2 regions of the Paenibacillus sp. FSL R5-0928 genome follow, and region 2 is predicted to be linked to the other one. Evidence: riboswitches for the same ligand, from Rfam matches in the RefSeq annotation. Region 2 holds a riboswitch; the other holds the start of a gene.
The links. A riboswitch is a leader RNA that binds a small molecule or an ion and turns the genes downstream of it on or off. The one in region 2 is predicted to bind cyclic di-AMP.
Positions count from the first base shown of each region.

Region 1: linked by a shared signal. The riboswitch ahead of MKZ16_RS27670 (alpha/beta hydrolase) and the one ahead of MKZ16_RS00190 (3D domain-containing protein) in region 2 are both predicted to bind cyclic di-AMP.

Region 1 covers NZ_CP150225.1:6,122,958-6,133,105, forward strand. The annotation lists gene MKZ16_RS27665 (exosporium glycoprotein BclB-related protein) at 1-245, shown strand, start outside; gene MKZ16_RS27670 (alpha/beta hydrolase) at 1,763-2,590, opposite strand; cyclic di-AMP (ydaO/yuaA leader) riboswitch at 2,678-2,864, opposite strand; gene MKZ16_RS27675 (hypothetical protein) at 3,185-3,358, opposite strand; gene MKZ16_RS27680 (Nif3-like dinuclear metal center hexameric protein) at 3,443-4,201, opposite strand; gene MKZ16_RS27685 (alpha-glucuronidase family glycosyl hydrolase) at 4,262-6,316, opposite strand; gene MKZ16_RS27690 (endo-1,4-beta-xylanase) at 6,399-7,418, opposite strand; gene MKZ16_RS27695 (glycoside hydrolase family 43 protein) at 7,463-8,995, opposite strand; gene MKZ16_RS27700 (carbohydrate ABC transporter permease) at 9,043-9,945, opposite strand; gene MKZ16_RS27705 (ABC transporter permease subunit) at 10,005-10,148, opposite strand, start outside.
Region 2 covers NZ_CP150225.1:39,211-49,358, reverse strand. The annotation lists gene purR (pur operon repressor) at 165-992, opposite strand; gene ispE (4-(cytidine 5'-diphospho)-2-C-methyl-D-erythritol kinase) at 1,068-1,922, opposite strand; gene MKZ16_RS00215 (small, acid-soluble spore protein, alpha/beta type) at 2,063-2,239, opposite strand; gene MKZ16_RS00210 (Veg family protein) at 2,383-2,658, opposite strand; gene yabG (sporulation peptidase YabG) at 2,935-3,837, opposite strand; gene rsmA (16S rRNA (adenine(1518)-N(6)/adenine(1519)-N(6))-dimethyltransferase RsmA) at 4,003-4,887, opposite strand; gene rnmV (ribonuclease M5) at 4,884-5,435, opposite strand; gene MKZ16_RS00190 (3D domain-containing protein) at 5,612-6,778, opposite strand; cyclic di-AMP (ydaO/yuaA leader) riboswitch at 7,064-7,293, opposite strand; gene MKZ16_RS00185 (TatD family hydrolase) at 7,492-8,262, opposite strand; gene MKZ16_RS00180 (HD domain-containing protein) at 8,314-9,597, opposite strand; gene MKZ16_RS00175 (AbrB/MazE/SpoVT family DNA-binding domain-containing protein) at 9,893-10,147, shown strand.

The sequences.
Region 1 (10,148 bases), 1.1 Mb from region 2:
CACAGTTGTACCAATCGGCCACACCAAATAACACATTTACTGCTATTCCAGGGGCATTAGTAGCGCTCCCACCTATCACAGGTACTATTAATCTAGGAACTTTTGTCAATGGAATTACAAATGATATCAATTTTGCTGTAACACCACAGACACGTCTGCTTATGGTATTCTCAGCCACTGCTACAGGCCTCACCCTTGTAAATACAGTCACTGGTTATGCAAGTGCTGGCTTTACGATTGTATAATCATTAAAACAAATTCAAAAAAAGGCATCTGCCATTCCTTCTAAGGAGTGACAGATGCCTTTTTGGTAATATGCGGTACAATTACTTGATCTTTCGGACTCAAATGCCGCTATTCGTTAATTTATCCCTGTTTAGAGAGATCATCGGACCTGAGAGGCGCTATTGGGCAGAAATGGTGCTCAATAGCGTCTATTTTGTACAAATAACGCCTATGGGGTCCAATAGCAACTCAAAAATAGGAAAATATTGCAAATAAGAGCGCTTGAGTCCGATAGTCTGTCAATGCCACTCCCCGCTCTTCTTCTCTCCTACTCATGTCCGGAGGCTGAATCCCTATTACCGAAACCTTCCTTTCCTTTGGTCTCGATCAGGAGCTGCAGATACGCTGCTTATTACACCTCCTTCTATACACTTACAATCACTACTTAGAGTCTACTGTTTCTTTCCCACGTCGGATGAGCTGCTTACTATGCCTCCCTCTATACACTTACCTTAACTACTTAGGTCTACCGTACTCTCCCACGTCGGATGAGCTGCTTACTACGCCTCCTTCTATACACTTACCTTCACTACTTAGGGTCTACCGTTCTTTCCCACGTCTGATGAGCTGCTTACTACACCTCCTTCTATACACTTACAATCACTACTTAGGGTCTACCGTTCTCTCCCACGTCGGGTCAGCAGCTTATTACGCCCCTTCTATACACTTACCATCACTACTTAGGGTCTACCGTTCTTTCCCACGTCTGATGCGCTGCTTACTACGCCTCCCTCCATACTCTTACCATCACTACTTAGGGTCTACTGTTCTTTCCCATGTCGGGTGAGACGCTTACTACGCCCCTTCTATACTCTTACCTTCACTACTTAGAGTCTACTGTTCTTTCCCATGTCGGGTGAGACGCTTACTACGCCCCTTCTATACTCTTACCTTCACTACTTAGAGACTACTGTTCTTTCCCACGTCGGGTGAACTATATTTGATGCTGTGGTAGGGTAGGGACATTAAGTGGCGTTCTAGGTACAATATGCTTGTAAATGTTCAACATCCACCGGTTAGTAAAATACCAAAGGCTGGCTCATTCGTAGATTTCACTACTGATGAGCCAGCCTTTAGTTAGATATCCATTATATTAGGGAAATCCTCCCTAATATTCATCGATAATCGCTTTAAAATAAGGTTTTTAGGGAAATCCTCCCTAAAAATTCTTGCAAATACCCATTTATGGCTAAAAACACCCTATTATTAGGGAGGATTTCCCTAATCCACGTTCTAGGAGCCATAATTCCCTTCACTTTAGGGAGAATTTCCCTAATCCACGTTCTAGGAGCCATGCTCTCTATCACTTTAGGGAGAATTTCCCTAATTCACGTGCTAGAAGCCATAATCCCCTTCACTTTAGGGAGAATCCCCTAAAGTTCTACCCAGAAAGACGTCCCATAGCCAGCTCATGCTCCCTGGCTATGGGACGCCTTTTTCCACTTAAACGCTTCGCTTGTAAAGGTCTCCCTATAGATCAGCTAATCTGCTGACTGCCCTGCTGCTTCTCTAAGAAACGTTGAAGAATCGCATTGAATTGCTCCGGCTGGCATAGATTACTTGGATCTAATGCGTTCGGAATAATCGCCAACTGCGCATGTGGCAGCTGAGACACCATTTCCTTCATACAATTCACTCCAAATTCATTAAAGTCCCCTACAATACATAAAGCAGGACGTTTAAAAGCCTTTAAGCATCTGGTGTAATCAACATGGCTTGTAGCCAGTCTTTGCCGATATAGCTCCCGGGGACGTTTGTCCAGCAGCCCTCTTCTAATCTCATTGTAGGCCAGACTCCAGCGCTCTCGGTACATCATCCGAATCGAAGGCAACACCAGCTCGCTTGGGAGATAATACATTAGCAAACTGCAATATGCTGCCATAGTTTGTATTTTCCCTACAATTGTTGATCCGTGAGTCCTACAGAAGCTATCCGCGACCACAATGGCTTTCACACGCTCAGGATATTGTTTGGCAATATGCTGAACGACTAAGCCACCATAGGCGATTCCTACAAAAACTGCTTCACGAATACCTAGGTCATTCAACAGCATAATCAAATCCAGACATTGCGTCTCAATAATCTCATGTGGGGCCTCCAGCAGTTTACCAGACTTGCCATTCCCCCGTAAATCGCACAAAATCACTTTATATTTATCGGAAAAATACTCCAGCTGTGGTTTGAACATACTGTGTGTTAATCCATGTCCATGGATAAACACAACCGGAGTGCCAGTTCCATTGATTTCATAATAGAGCGAAGTTCCGTTCAGTTTAGCGATAGGCAAAGGTAACACCTCTTTCATAATAAATTCTACGTCTATATCTGCTTAAAAACGCAGCAAAAAACCACAGAGGGATTCTCTGTGGCTATTCATCACTAAACACGCCATTCATCCTCTCTCCATACGCTTACGAGGTTAGCTGTCGGATTCGGGCAGTGAGAGTTGCCCTACCTGCAGGGATGCATGTTATGCACCCGGAACAGGATTCACCCCATAACCAGTGCCGACTCTCACATCGGCTGCCAGTTGTTGGTTCCCCCGCTTTCCAGAAACGGAAATTAAGCGGATTGCTTATGTAATTGTAAATTTAAGATAATTGTCAGTTCTGAGATGAATCATACTCTTGTAAGGTTTGCTTGTAAAGGAGGGCTCTGGTCAAAATAATGTTGAAAGCAATGCTTTTCATTTCATATTGAGCATACTCTTCATTTTCTCTTTCTTTTGCTCTTGTTTACTCGTTTTATTTAAGAAAATGGCTCTGAACCAAGCCAAACGGAGGTTAAAACACCAGTACTTTCTATATAAAGGCCATCCTTTTCACTGGAGATATGAAAAAAGCTAAGCAGAATCAGAGGTATTCCCCTGTCCACTTAGCTTCCTCTTACAATACTATGGCTACAAAAGATCGGCGTTTTTCAATGCATGCTCCCAGCTTGGAAAAAAGAACAGCGCACTTCTCATAAGCTCAGGATCGCTCTGCTTTACTTGTTTTTTACTGATCGAGCTTCCGTCGCTTTGCAGCTTTTTGATCCGACTTAATACTTCATCAGCCTCCAAAGGAATTTCCATTGAAACACTCCTTTCTCAGTGACCTGTTTCCCTTCATTTTCTCCATAATATGTTTATTTATTCCGTACTCTTTATTTCCCCAGATTAAACCATCTGATAGATGGGTTGTTCAGCAATGAACCGGTTAGAAAGCATGGGATATTTGTCTGCTAAGATTTCAGCTAAATATTTCATCCCCGGCGCTTCACTCTCCGCATGACCTAACATGATGAGCGCTTTAGATCTGCCTTGGTGCCCTGCATCCCGCACATATTCCGGAGTCTCCCACTCTGGTCCCTCTCCAGCAATAATTAAATCAAGATTGTGATCATTAAAATGCGGAATAGCCATCGTCCCGCCTCCTCTGTAACCTACTAATATCCCTACGCGTTTGCAGGACAGAGACAGGTCACCGGCAGCGCGTACATAAGAGATCCCTAGCTTACTTTTAATATATTGAGCAGCTTCCAGTACAGTCATAGCAGGAATAGTGAGAATCGTAGCAGCTGCTTGCTGCTCTTCCACGTATGCGGACCAATCTAGTTCTCGCAGTAAACCCACCATAATTCCATCCGGCTTTTGCCGATGCCAATAATCATGATAACGAAAAATAGCAATTTGGGAATGTTCGATCAGACTTTTTTTCGCATGATAAACCGGATCACCTTCTAACCACTCGCTCGCCGCATGATGGCTATAAAATACACCTTCATGCGTGATCAGCAAATTGGCTCCTAACGCTATTGCTTGCTCCACAACATTTTGTGTGGCAGAGAAGGCCGTAATAATCCCTGTGACTTCAGTTTCCGGTTCCCCTGGGTTCAGAATATCGACAGTGCCTTCTACCTGTTCCACAGTTCCCATTAAATCTTCCAGAATCGCTCTAATCGTGAGGCTCACTATCATCATCCCTCGATTCGAAATCTAATAAATCTTTCTGCCTTTAAGATCCTCAATTCCGCTCTTGCGGTAAAAATACGTATTGATCCGATCTCTCCATTCCTGCGCATGCTCTGCTTGCTCTTCAAGACGTTGCTTCACTTGCATATACAATCCACTATCCACGCTGCCTTCAAGTGATTCCCATGTCGCTAGAAGCTGTGCAGCCTGCTCTGCCCCCTCGAAATGAGTATCGTAAATATGTTGTATAACCGTTTGCCCCGATTGCAGAACATGCGTGTATGGAACATGATGAAAGAACAGCAACAGCTCTTCTGGACAAGACGCTAGATTCTCATAGTTTGATGCATTAAGACCCATATACTGTCCACTATAACCCGTTCCCGATTTGACTGAACGATCCACACCAATGCCTTTATGATCCGCATAATGGTACGTTCCCCACTTGGCGTATTCATACCCATCCACATTCGGCCCATAATGATGATCCGGATTAACCATCCAACCCACACCTAATGGAGCTGTGTAAGATTCGTAAATCCTCCATGAGTCCATCAACATCCCGCGAATAGCAGCCACTAGACCTTCATCAGTGCCAAAGGTAAGCCGAATCCATTCCTCAGCTATTTCTTTTGCCGTCAGCTCCGGATTCCAAATTAATCTTCCATATCCATACAGATTAGCTTGAGCTAACCCATGCCCCGTCCAGTTCATGTCATCTCCAACATTAGTTACAGCAGCCACACCATTATACTTATTTCCCCACACCGATCCGTCCACAACATGTTTCACAAGCGTAGTTTGCCCTTTGGCATAAGTATTGAAATCAAGGACTTCTTTCCACTGTGGAACAAGATAACAGAGATGCCGCTGCTGCCCCGTATATTCTTGAGCAATCTGAAACTCCATCAGATGACTGGTATGTTCCAGTGCGCCAAACAGCGGAGATACCGGTTCTCTGACTTGAAAATCCATCGGTCCATTCTTGATTTGCAGCACTACATTATCATTAAATCGGCCATCCAATGGTTTGAAATGATCATATGCCGCTCTGGCCCGATCTGTCTTACGGTCACGCCAATCCTGCTTGCAGTTATATACGAAACAACGCCAAATCACGATTCCGCCAAACGGCTCCAGTGCTTCTCCCAGCATGTTGGCGCCATCTGCATGGTCACGCCCGTAAGTGAATGGTCCTGGTCGATTTTCTGAATCCGCTTTGACCACAAACCCGCCAAAATCAGGTATCGCCCGATAAACCTCACTAGCCTTATCTTTCCACCATTGCCGCACCGCTGAATCCAGTGGATCAGCTGTCTCCAATGCTCCGATCTGTATCGGGCTGGCGAAGTTAGCACTGAGGAATAGCTTAATTCCGTATACGCGGAATATTCCTGCAATTAACGCGATATCAGGCAAATATTGCTCCGTTATAAATAGAGATTCAAGCTCATGAACATTCACATTGTTAATCGAAATCGCGTTGATCCCCACAGAGGACATCAATCTGGCATAATCACGCAGCCGCTTTGTATCGTTAAGAAATTGATTGGACTCGTAAAAAAAGGACCGTCCAGCATAGCCACGTTCAATACTGCCATCAAAATTATCCCAGTGATTAATCATTCGCAGGCCGTTCACCGGACTCATAGACAAATTCAGAGCGTCTATTTCGCTTTCTGTTCCTATCAGCCGTAAAAGATGGAATACGCCATACAATATTCCAACAGGCGTTGAAGCACCGATAGCGATACATTTCTCAGCAGCGTTTGTACGTATAAGGAAACCTTCAGCACCCAGTGAATCGGTTCGCTCTCCTGCGAATACTCTACCAATTAACGGATTCCCCCCTTGGAAGGTTCCTATAACGATACACGGTCCTTCTGATTGCGCTGTGAGCAGTGGCGCTTTGCCCAGCATAGAGGTCATCCCCTGTATGAATTCCGCGGCTGCCGCCTGAATCGTTTCGTTGTCCTCCGTTACAACCAGCTCACCACACCAATTTGTATATTGATTGTATAGAGATCCAGATTTCAGCTGGCCATAGTTGAGCCAAGCCTCATAAGCGGTATTTGTCATGTATATTCCTCCCGTATAAATAACCCGCCCTGGATTGAAAAGGACGGGTTCATAATTCGCAAGCTTGAGCAGGTTACCCGCTCTATGATTTGGTGACAGCGTTAAGCAATTGGTGATAAGCCGGCTTAGGATTATGCTGCTCATCGAATAGAAATGGCCAATTTTTCCGTCCCCGAACAGGGAAGCCGTCCAGCCATGTATAGTCATCCGCTGCTCCCCAGAAAGTGACTGAGCTAATCACGTCGCGGTATTCTTTCAACAGAGCAAACATCGCTTCATACCGCTCTGCCTGCAGCTCGAGCAGTTCGGCAGGTGCAACCTTTAAATCCATTCGTTTGTCATCGAAACGGAACATGGACACATCCAGCTCTGTCAATTGGAGCTGAAGCCCTAAAGATGCATACTTCTCAATAGCAGCACGTATATCGTCTAAGTCCGGATCGTATAGATTCCAGTGTGCTTGCAATCCGACGCCATGGATCGGCACTCCTTGTTCCAACAGCGACTTCACCATTTTATAGATTTTATCGCGCTTAAGGGGATTAGACTCGTTGTAGTCGTTGTAGAATAATAAAGCCTTAGGATCGGCTTCATGAGCATATTCAAACGCTTTGCCGATAAACTCCGGTCCGACAATGTCCAGCCACTTTGACCGGCGAAGAAGTTCTTCTCCTTCATCTGCAATAACTTCATTTACAACATCCCAAGCATAGATATCTTCCTTGTAACGCCCAACCACGGTCTGAATATGTGATTTGAGCCGTGCAAGCAATGCCTCTTTGCTTACAGGCCCACCCTTCTTATCCTCAAACAACCAGTCCGTAGTCTGGTTGTGCCAGACTAAAGTATGCCCGCGCATAACCATATGATATTTTCGGGCGAAGGCAACCAACTCATCTGCTAGCTTAAAGTTATAAATATCTTCAAGCGGATGCAGACTTTCAAACTTCATCTCATTCTCAGCGGTAATGCTATTGAAATGATAGGCGAGCAAGTGCTCCTGTGATTGAATCGTCAACGGGTTAACGGCTGCGCCAATTTTGTAATCCTCAGCAAATATTGTTTTTAGTGCAGGTTCTGTGTAATCACTAGCTTGTCTCAACAAGTTCCCTCCTGACAAACGCATTTATATCAGTATTCGAATAATTAAGACTGATAATCGAACCAATCGAAGTAGGCAGGCACCTCAGCTACCTTGCCATGACCTGTTGCATATAATCCGATAAGTACACCCGTAAATCCATTTCCTTTTACAGCTTGAGGGGATAATGGATACGCTGCTGCTGTTGATAGCTTATTCCACTCCTGCCCATCCAAAGAATACAGGAAGCTGTATTCGGTAAGCTCAGCCTTAACTTTCAAATAAATTCGCTCGGCAGTAGTTGGAACCTCTGCCGCTGTATGGGTTACTCCATCCATGGTCACATGAGCTGTAATCACTCTTTGGCCGTTTTTTTGAACAAGTCCAATTTCATAATGAGCGTTCTCATCTAATCTGGCGCAAAGTCCAGCCTCCACATCAGCAATAGATGAAGCCATTTCAAGCAGTGTGCTCCATTCTGCTGAAGTATGCTGCTGTCTTCTGCCTACAAAAGCCACTTGGCCTACTTCACTGAGACCTTTCGGTTGTCCTCGAAGAGATAACCATCCCTGCCGTTCGTTTAAGGACCAGCTTCCCTCAGCCGGATTCCGCAGAAAGGCTAATCCCAGCGGCAATACATGTTCATCAAAATCATATCTTCCACTAGTCTCAGGTTTTGGTGATTGACCAGGTACACGTGAAACCTTCATTTCCAGTCCGACAGTGTCTTCATTATTATCGATCATCGGCCATCCGTCTTCAGTCCAGCTTACGGGAGCAAGGAAAGTCTCTCTTCCAAGCACAGTAAATTTTGCATCTACTAGTCTTACTCCAAGGAATACGGCCCACCAATCCCCGTTACGATCCTCAATCAAATCGGCATGCCCTAAATACTGAATGGGATTGTCAGTACCGCTGTGCGTCAATATCGGATGCGGCAATCGTTCAAACGGTCCATAAGGAGAGGAGCTGCGGCCAATGATCTCCCGATGTTCCTTAGCCGTTCCTCCTGAAGCCGTCATGATATAGTACATTCCATTTATTTTGTACAAATGGGGTCCTTCCGTCCAAGGTCCGCCATCCCCAGTCCAGATGACAACAGGTTCTGTTAATGCTGCTCCCGTAGCGATATCTATCTCATATTGGATGGCATGGGAGTCATAATCTGCCCCCTGCTGGGTGGTTACATATACTTTTCCATCCTCATCAAACATTAGAGAAGGGTCAATTCCTCCATAAGGAATACTAATCGGATCTGACCACGGACCCGCAGGGTCCGTAGCCGTAACATAGAAATTTCCTTTCCCGTGTACTTCGGTCGTTATCATGTAAAACGTTCCTTCATGATACCGGATCGTTGGGGCAAATATCCCTCCAGAGCTCTTGCTTTTACGAGTATCCAGCTGACTTACACGATTGAGCACATGACCTATTTGTGTCCAGTGAATCAAATCCTGACTATGAAAAATAGGTACGCCAGGGAAATACTCAAAGGAGCTGCAAACTAAATAGTAGTCATCCCCTGCCCGAGTGATACTTGGATCAGGATAGAAGCCTGGAAGTATCGGATTCGTGTATGTGATTGAAGATGGGGTCATAATTTAACAGACAACCTTCCTATTACTTAATAGTGATTGCAAGCTCCTTATTCCTTCACGCTTCCTACGTTCATTCCAACTACAAAATATTTCTGCATGAATGGATAAACTAGCAAAATTGGAACCGAAGCAACAATAGTAACGGCTGCACGAATGGACTTTGGAGTAACCATTGACCCCGCTGACTCAGCAGTTACCCCTGCCCCGTTAGCTACACTTGCGTTACTATTCGCATTCATACTAGATGATATTAATTTCATTAATTCATACTGCAATGTACTCAAGTGTTGGCGGGAAGAAGTGTAGATAAAAGCATCAAACCATGAGTTCCATGCACCTACCGCGACAAAAAGGGCGATGGTAGCAAGAACAGGCTTACACAAAGGGAAAACTACTTTCATGAAAATCTTGAATTCCCCTGCACCGTCGATTCTCGCGGATTCCATAAGACTTTCATGCAAGCCGCCAATGTAAGTACGGATGACGATCATATTAAATGCACTTATCATAGTCGGTATTACATATACCCAAAACGTATTAATCAAATGAAGATCCTTAATTAGGAAATAGTTCGGAATCAGACCCGCATTAAAATACATGGTTAGGACGAAAATAAAGGTAATCTGTTTGCGGAAAACATATTCTTTCCGGCTTAAAGTATAAGCAAGCATTGTGGTCAAAAATAGATTCAGGATCGTAGATATCACTGTTCGTGCTACCGAAATCCAAAAAGCAGGAATAATTGTACCAGAGGCAAAAACTGCCTTGTAGTTTTGTATGGTCCACTCTCTAGGCCATAGATAAATGCCGCCACGGATGGTATCATTCCCCGCATTAAAGGAGACTGCTATAGTATTCAGGAATGGATACAAGGTAACAATAACTAGACAAACCATAAATATAGTATTGAAGGTGCCGAACACTACGGGTTCGAACCCCAAATTTCTCATCCGTTTTCCAGCATTGCTTTTTGGAGATTTTTGAGGAATCAATTGAGTTTTTTCCATGATTATAACAGCCTCTCTTCCCCTAGCCGCTTCGAAGTCCAGTTAGCTAATAGCAGCAACGTTACACTTACGACTGTTTTAAATATACCACCCGCAGTGGCTAAGGAATAATTCCCTTGCCCAATCCCGTATTTCAATACAAATAT
Region 2 (10,148 bases):
CCACACAGCAAAGCGAATTCCTTCTTTTTCATTCCATAAAATACCTAAAAAAGAAATATATTTTTTGGGATATGTTGTTTTCGACATACATCGAGTAGTTTTCTTAATATTCCTTACGTTTTCGACAATTTCCACGCTTTTTGAAAATGTAAGAGAATGGCTAATCAAGAGGAAAAGTAGTTGCCCGGATGCGCCGAAATTCTCCGCTCTTTGGAGTCTACTTCACTTAGTTTTACCAAGGACACGTAATCGTGCAACAGACGTTCTTCCGTCTCTACAGCGCCTGATTCCACTAAAACGCCTACCCCAGCAACCTCGGCATTAAATTCACCGAGCAGATCGACCATACCACGTACAGTCCCTCCCGCCTTCATGAAGTCATCTACGATAAGTACTCGCGATTTCTCCTTGAGTGCCCGTCTGGAGAGAGACATTGTGTGTATGCTTTTATGAGATCCTGATACGTAGTTAATACTTACTGCTGATCCCTCTGTAACCTGATGGTCACGTCGCACAAGCACTACCGGCAAGCCTAGCTGTGCTGCTGTTGCATAGGCTAGTGGAATGCCTTTCGTTTCAACGGTCATCACCACATCGATTTCCGATCCGTAAAAGGCCGTTGCGATGATCTTACCCGCCTGTTCCATCAAAGACGGCAACCCAAGTAGATCCGACATATACAAATAACCGCCAGGCAATATCCGGTCAGTCTGCTCTAGCTGCACACATAAGCGCTGCACAAAGGTTAGCGCCATATCTTTAGGCATAACTGGGATATAACGAACTCCACCCGCTGCACCAGCTAAAGTCTGCAGCTCTCCGATGCCTTCACCTTCAAATACTTCTTTTATGATTGCCAAATCTTCACTGATGGAGGACTTAGCCGCTCCATAGCGATCGGCAAATATAGACAGCGGCAGTAGTTCATGCGGCCGCTCAAGTAAAAACTGAGTCATGTCTACCAAACGTTGGCTTCTTTTTAATTTCTTCACGGAATGCTCCTCGCCAAAACCGAATATTTTAGAAAAATATATCACTTTTGTACGGGTTTACACAAGAGAAGCAGACTAATTCAGTGATCTCACTGCGTAGACTTCCTTGCAGAACCCTCGCAGTCCGTTGTAAATCCTTGCTACTTTAGACTGCTTGGACACTAAACCGAATACGGTAGGTCCGCTGCCTGACATCAACACCCCATCTGCTCCGAGCTTTATCATCGCTTCCTTGAGCTGCTGAACCTCTGGATGCAGCCTTAGGGTAACATCTTCAAGCACGTTGCCTAGATGGTTGCATACGCCCCCAAAGTCTCCTGCTTCAATCGCTTGCTGCATCTTTCGAGCAGAAGGATGCACAGCTATATTATTGCTCCGAACGCGTCCATACACTTCTGCAGTCGATACATTGATCGGTGGTTTCGCCAACACAACCCAACATTGTGGCGGGTTGTTGATTGGCGTAAGCTTTTCGCCTCGTCCTGTAGCTAAGGCTGTGCCGCCTGTGACGCAGAAAGGCACATCTGAACCCAGCTCAGCGCCAAGCTCCTGTAGCTCCTGCGCAGGAATACCGAGACGCCACAGACGGTTTAGACCGCGTAGCGTAGCTGCGGCATCACTGCTGCCGCCAGCTAGGCCAGCCGCAACCGGAATTCTTTTATCCAGATGGATATGTACACCACTCTTCACGTTATAACGGTCTTTAATAAGCCTTGCCGCCTGGAAAGCTAAATTTTTCTCGTCCAGGGGAATATAACCAGCCTGACTTGATATTATAATAGTATCCCTTGGCAGCTCAGACAGCTCTAAGCGGTCTGCTAGATCTACCATGGTCATAATCATTTCCACCTCATGAAAACCGTCAGCACGTTTGTGCAGCACATCCAGCATCAAATTAATTTTAGCTGGTGCCTTTTCATACATTTTCAAGGCGTTCACCCACCTTCAGCTTTTCCCGTAAAAACAACTTAACATATTATATGAGAAACTTCTAATGAAGTCCAATATTAAAAGGGTGTCGCCTTTTAGACGCACCCTTTTTCAGTAATATTCACTTTATAGCCTAAAATTTAAGATTTCCGCGCGGCCTGTTCAGCAAGCTGTATCGCTTTTTTCACCATGTTGCCAGCGTCTTGAGTTGTAATTCCACCCCAGCCCTCACGTTCTACGGTTTCATAAAAACCCAGCTCCTTGGCTAACTCTGTCTTCAGTTCCTCCGACATCATGCCTCGTTTTCTGCGGCTCATTACGGAATTCCTCCCTTATGAAAATAAATGATTAACCCGTTGCCCAATTAGTATGCTTGCTTAGAACACGGATCATGCACCAAATATTTGTCCCAAAAAACGCAAACAAAAAACAGCCTCCAAAGGAGACTGTTCGTGAAACATTAAGCTTTAATATACATAATCCGCATCTGCCCATCGTCTTCACAAACTGTGATTTCCACAGATTCAGTAAGTATATCGGCATAGCTATAGGAGACTCGCTTAAAAGTTTGCTGCTCCTGATCCAGTTTGACAATAAATACAGAAGGGTACGTTTCTTCCAGGACACCTGTGCGTTCAACGGTTTTACGACGACCTCCGTTTGCACGCAATGTGATCTTATGACCGACGTGAGCTTCAAGACTGCGTTTGATTTCCAACAGCGCGTTATTAGCCATTACCTGACGACCACCTCTTTTCTTGTCCATTATACAACTTTTTCAGGACAATGTCAAAGCAAATAAATAATTAATTATAGTTGATGCATATTTCGTTGTCAACGGAATTTTTTTGCGAGAAATCAGCGCCGGACTAATATCCTTGTTATCTGTAATATAGGCATCACAAAGAAAAAAAGAAAGGGTTAAGCTCAGCGCTCACCCTTTCTTTCGGATATTCTATTCAGCCCATTCAAATTACCTATATTCCTGAAACCATAGACCTATCTCTGCCGCTTAAATGGCTGATGGTGTCACTTTTAGCGCCGACAGATTCTGCAGCCGCGGCATTCCGATACGGAAGCTGCCACGGGTCTCAACACCACCAATACCCTGATTACCGCTGATGGTATTATTCAGAACATCACTAAGATTTACAGTATCCCTGATGGAAGTAAAGGATGATTTTGCTGCTACATAAACGGGATCCAGAGCATGGATCAAAATTCGACCAGGTGAACTGGCAAAATTAGCCCCAGCTCCAAGTAATGCCTCGAAATGAGATTGACAAGCACCAGCAACAATAGTCAACGCATCAAAATTTCGCTCATACTCCCTAGCTACCCTAATAGCAGCTATAAAGTTTTGCGAATTTTTGTAGCTATTCAGACTATATAGATCGTAAGTATGCTGTTGCTTCAGTACCCCATCATGACCAGTGATCACTACAATGTCTGGGCGTACACGGGGCAACAGCCGGTATAACGTATCAGCCATTGCAGATTCATGAACATGATGCCCTTCAGCGGGAATCCGCAGTTGCTCGTATAAGCTAAGGCTCTTATTCAAATATGCCGGATCGCCATCCAGATGCAGTACTTTACCTGGCACTTCAAAATAAGGAGCTTCCTTGGAGGGTGGAGCCCATGTCCCCTCTGTTAGGGTTCCCCCGCTCCGCTGACTTTGCTCCTGACGGTCCTTCCGCAGCTGTGTCAGTGATTCCTTCGCTTTGATCTGTGCTTGCTGTCCCCGTTCCGTTATTCGGGTAGGAGGCACTTGAACCAGGTCATCCAGAGGAGAATCCGCCAACAGGCGGAAATCTGTGCCTTTAATGACGGCTCTATCCTGCACAATATTATCTACACGAAATGTTAAATCACCGCCATAAGATTTGCGAACGACCAAGTCTCCTAAATTCATTACAACCACCACCTCTACCCCATCGTATGGGCAAAGGCCTCAGTTGGTTCATAACTCGCCATATTTTTAATATATAAGAATGTATAATTCTCCACCACAATAACATCCTTATATTTCTACGAGAAACGGTTGTCGTCCTTTAAGACAACAACCGTTTCTTCTTGCTTATTCAATTCCAGCGGCTAGCAAAACACCGCTTAAGCGGGCGTATTCTTCAAGACTGAGTGTTTCTCCGCGACGGGTCGGTTCAATACCCGCTTCTGCGAGTAAAGCCTCCAGCTGCTCACGTCCTTGTTCAGGGAAGTAACGAGCCTTCAGATTGTTAGCAATCGTCTTGCGGCGCTGTGTGAAAGAAGCGTGAACCACTTCAAAGAAATGCTTCTCACTCTCCACCTTTACCGGAGGATGCTCTCTAACCTTCAGACGGATAACAGCAGACTCCACATTAGGTTGAGGGATGAATACCGTACGCGGCACGATACAGACGAGCTCAGGCTCGCTGTAGTACTGCACGGCAATGCTAAGACTTCCGTATTCCTTTCCACCTGGAGATGCAGCCATACGCTCCGCAACCTCCTTCTGAATCATTACAACGATGTTATCAAGGGGAAGCTTCTCTTCAAGCAGCTTCATCAGAATCGGAGTAGTCACATAATAAGGCAGGTTAGCAACCACACTGACCTTGTTCACAGTGGTGAAATCTTCCTTGAACATTTCCTGCAAGTTCACATTGAGGACATCATCGTTACGAACCTTAACATGGGGATAAGGGGAAAGTACGTCTTTTAATATTGGAATCAGTCTACGGTCTATCTCTACGGCAGTTACAGCACCGGCTGTTAGTGCCAGACGTTCCGTCAGCGCTCCAATTCCCGGCCCGATCTCCAGCGCCCCAGAATCGCTATCTAGTCCAGCAGCGTCTACAATCTTGTCCAAAATATTTTGATCAATCAAAAAATTCTGTCCCAGGCTTTTCTTAAACTTGAATCCATAACGTTGAATAATCTCTTTGGTCCGTTTTGGAGTCGAAATTTCCTCTCTACCACTCATGAAGTAATGCCTCCCTGATCAATTTGGGCGAGAGCCCCGGCAAATTCCTCCCGCGTAATCCCAAACATCGCCAGCCGCTTGTACAGCTGTTTGCCGTTACAATATCCGATTCCAAGCAAATTACCAAGCGCCATACGTCTTTCAGCAGCCCGAGGGTGTACAAGCATTCCAGCGGCCATAAGGTCATCAATACCAATCAAAGCAGGTGCTCCTTCAAAAGAGGTATGTACATTACGCAGCGCATGACGAATCGCCTCTGGCGATGCATTCTCTACACCGATATCCCCTTTTCGAGTTGCGTCCTTCTCCGGAATAAAAGCATGCTTGCAGCCCGGCACCTTCGCTGAAACGATTTTACGAATTCGCTCCCCAGCATGGTCCGGGTCCGTAAGAATAATAACCCCTCTGCGTTCCATAGCTAGCGCAATCTTCGCAATTACAGTCCGGTTTACAGCAGAGCCGCCTGTCTCAATCGTATCTGCTTCCACAGCACGCTTAATGGCTACGGTATCGCTTTTGCCTTCAACGACGATTAATTCCTTAATCATATTTCTTGACTCCTTCCAAAAAAAGCAAAAAGAAGAGGATTCGCTCCTCTTCTTTTGGTTAAAGAATGTATAAGTGATGAGCGGTTGCTCTGCGATCAACGAAATGATCATCCAGCGTTCCTTAACGGTTATCATCACTATAGCTTATCAAAGGATTTTTTGCAAAAGCTTCAGTTCTAGTTAAGCTCTGGTTTCACAGGTCCAATCACATATACGGTACGTGATTTACGGCCGAAATTACGAGCATGGCTCAGTGAATCATAATAGACATCCACTTTATTGCCTTTAATGGCACCGCCAGTATCCTCTGCACGGCGGAATCCAAGCCCATCGATATAAACCCACCAGCCAATAGGAATTACATTCGGATCTACTGCAATTGTACGACCTTCCGTTACGCGTGTTCCGGAGGCAGTTTTAGTACCTATTCCTGGCTCTTCTGACGAATAAGCTGTCATGGAGACGTTCTTAATCATCTTCTTGTACTCAAAGTCTACGCCAGCCTTGCTTGTGACGTTCTTAGTCTTAGCGCTAACTTTAGTCGTTTTGGAGGTAGTGCTTGATTTGGAAGTTGTTGTAGCTTTAGCAACTACAGTAGGCTTAGGAAGTGCTTTAGTACCAACGGCAATGATCTTATCTTTTGTTACCGTTTGTACTTCCTTGCCGATCATGCGCATAGAGGCCAGTTCTCCGTCTTGATAGATCTTTTCAATATGCTGAACCATGACGCCTGGTTTGCCTGCCTGTGCCACTCTAACTGTTCCCACAGTAAGGGAGGGATCTGCTGTCTTAATAACACGGAAAGGTAAGTTAGTTGTTCGCTGTACCGTTTGCTTGTTGATACGAACGATCTTAATCTCCATGTCAGCAGAGATGGTGGTGTCTAACGAAGGAAAAATCTTATCATAGCCTTCTAGGTTGATACCCAGTTTGTCAATCGCCTGACCGATAGTGTCTTCGGTCGTATATAACGTTTTTGTTGCTCCGTCCGCAGTAAGGCTAAATTTCTGCGCACGATTGATAACGACACGGTCACCGTCTTTTATTTCATCACTCAGACCTAAAGATAATTCATCATGCGGCTGCAGCGAAATTTGCTCTTTCTCCAACACATCACCAAGAAGTGCTTCTCGCGTTTCAAGTGTCTGTGTTTGCCCGTCTATTACTAAAACTAATTGTTTGTTACTTTGACCGTGTACGTACAGCAGAATTAACAGCGCGATTGCGATTGAAATCACACCTGCAAGTAAAAGTACGCGAGTATTTACTTGCTCCCACCGTAATGCGAAAGACCTGCTGGATGACTGCGAATCATGGGATACCTCTGGTTGGAATAAGCCCATTCTCTCCATCCTCCTTACATAGCCTCGTCGTCAATTTGTATATCATGAGGACTGAATTTCTTTGACGAAACTATTTGAGATTGTCACAGGATACGCACGTATTAACTTAGCGTCTCCTGCTCATGGATCGCCTGCTCGGCACAGCTACTCCCACACCTGTTATATAACAGTATGCGGGCAACATTCAGTTTATTCAAAAATAAAGAAGCCTAAAAAGAGTTCTCTTGAGGACTCTTTCGTGGCTTCTCCGATGTCAGAATACGCGGGAATGTTTGTGCACGAGGTTGCCTCTCTTACTTGCGCTTACGGGGTTAGCTGTCGGGTTCGGACGAAAGAGAGACGCCCTATTTCAGGTCACCCGCTCACGGCGGTTGCCCTTAAATTCACCCCAAAGACCACGTGAAGAAATCAAATATTGTTCTGCGGCAATTCCTAGTCGTATTCAAGATACAGGCATGCGGCAGTTCAATATTGGTTCCCCCGTTCTCCATACGGAGACTCAGCGAGACGATCCATGAATCAATGGCTGTCACAATAACAACAGCTCACATCACTGAAAAGATGATATCCTGTTTTGATGCATGTTGTAAAGGACGATTCAACCACGTTTAAGCAAATATATGGTTAAAATATTGTAATAATCAGCCGTTTTTATATTAAAAAAGTTTAATATATCGTCTATTCTCTATTTTTCACCCGTTTTACTCCTGTTTTCAGACAATCCCAAATCGTTCCAGTGCGTTCGCATACGTAATTTTAGCCAATTCTTCCCATGTTAACCCTTTAATTTCAGCCGCAGCCTCTGCTACTAACTTCACATGAGCACTCTCATTTCGCTTGCCACGGAAGGGGTGTGGAGTCAAATATGGAGCGTCTGTTTCGATCAATAATCGGTCCAATGGCGTCTGTGCAAGCACCTCTTTAGGCACTCTGGCATTTTTGAACGTTATCGGTCCTCCAAATGACAAATGAAATCCAAGGTCTAGACACATTTTTGCTGTTTCCCAGCTGCCTGAGAACGAATGCATCACGCCACCAATTTCATTTGCTTTTTCCTCCCGTAAAATCCGTACAACATCTTCATGAGCATCACGGTCATGTATACAGATTGGCATTTTTAGTTCACGGGCTAGTCCGATTTGTTTGCGGAAGACCTCCTGCTGCACATCCTTGGGAGAGGTATCCCAATAATAATCCAATCCAATCTCTCCGATGGCCACCACTTTTTCATGGCTGCAAAGAGAGGCGATCCAATCGAGGTCTCCCTCTTTCATATCAATCGCATCCTGTGGATGCCAGCCCACCGCTGCATAAATATAATCATAAGATTCAGCCAGCTTTATCGTTGAAGGGATCGTTTCCCGGTTAAATCCAATATTGATCATCTTGCTGACTCCGGCCTCTACTGCACGAGCAATAACTTCCTCGCGATCCTCGTCGAATTGAGGCGCATCTAGATGTGTATGTGTGTCGAACAGATACATTTTAAAGCTCACTCCTTGTTGTTTTTATCAATAGTTCCATAAATATTTGTATTATTTTGCAAAAATCTCTGCTACAGAAGAGGGCAAGCGTGTAAGGGCTTTTTTCAGCTTATCCTGTGGGAAATATAGATGATATCTGCCACGATGAATTCCGCTTATTGAGCGCACAATATCCGATACCTCTGAAATTTCCCGCAATTGCTCATTCCGATCAAGCAGTAAAATTTGATTATTGTCGAAGGCTGCTCCTGGACGGAACACATCATAAGGCAAATCTGTCGGATAATCAATCTCTAGGTCATATTCTGGGTTAAGTCCCACTCCCGCAAAACTGCTGCGGATTTCCGTAATCATATCTGTATCCAAATTCTCGATCTCTACATATTTATACAGTTTACGATGAATAAAACGGGTACACAAGTCGCTTAATAACTCATCTTCTTCAAGTGTCCATTGCATAAAAGCAGTCTGTACCAGTGCCTCATCAAGCATTAAATATTGCTTCACTGTTACTTCTCCTCGAAAGAGATCTTCCAGCGGAGCGATCATAAAGCGAAATTTGTACCCCTCTTGGAACAATTCTTTAGCTCTACGGAAGATTTGACGCAAAATAATTTCAGAGCTGCGCGTCACCGGATGAAAATATACCTGCCAGTACATTTGATAACGTGACATTAAATAATCTTCAATGGCATGCATACCTGATTCTTTTACTACAATCCGCCCATTATAAGGACGAAGCATTCTCAAAATCCGATCAATGTCGATGGTTCCATAGTTTACACCTGTATAGTACGCATCACGCAGCAAATAATCCATACGATCAGCATCCAGCGGACTGGAAACCAAATTGACAACAATTTCATGCTCATAAGTCTTAGAGATAACTGAAGCTACTTTACGAGGAAAATCTTCCTCCACATCACGCAATATTTCGGTAATCTCCGTGTCCTCCAAAATAATCCGGCAGGTCCAATCCTCATGGTTCATTTCAAAAGCTTCTTCTATAGAATGGGAAAATGGGCCATGCCCTAAATCATGCAGCAAAGCCGCACACAAAGTAAGCAAACTTTCTTCCGGAATCCAATCCTTATACCCGCTGCGCTCAAATTGCGAAATGATTCTTCGTGTAATTTCATATACTCCTAAAGAATGAGAAAATCGACTATGCTCTGCACCATGAAAAGTGAGATATGAGGTACCTAACTGGCGAATCCGGCGTAAACGCTGAAATTCTTTTGTATTAATTAGTCGCCAAATAATCGTGTCCTGTACATGAATATAATTATGAACGGGATCCTTGAAAACCTTTTCTTCCGTGAGCGGCTGCTTCATGAGATCAACTCCTTCTAATAATTTAATATGATTTTAACTAATATCAGTATATAATAAGTAATTATGTCGTACTTTGTCGAAAAGTATCATTTTTGGTCTTGGTAAATCGACAAAATGCTTTCAGGGCAATTCTTAATTTTTATAGGGACATTCAAAGTTCTTATGGAAATTTTCTTATTCAGCCTATGAAAAAAGGTTGACTGATTTGGGAATCGTTGGTATTATAAGTATCATAAAACAGTGAACAATGTCGAATAATGACGTTTTTGGAACATTGAGAGGAGTAACGATTGTTATGATGAAATCAACAGGAATTGTAAGAAAAGTAGACGAACTTGGACGGGTTGTTATTCCTATTGAATTACGCCGTACACTTGGCATTGGCGAAAAGGACGCACTGGAAATTTACGTTGATGGCGAACGGATTATGCTTAAAAAGTATGAGCCTGCCTGCATTTTCTGTGGCAACGCTGAGAACGTAACTTACTTTAAAGGAAAAATAGTTTGTCATGAATGCATTTCTTCCATTCCTACCCCTGTGACAAACTAAA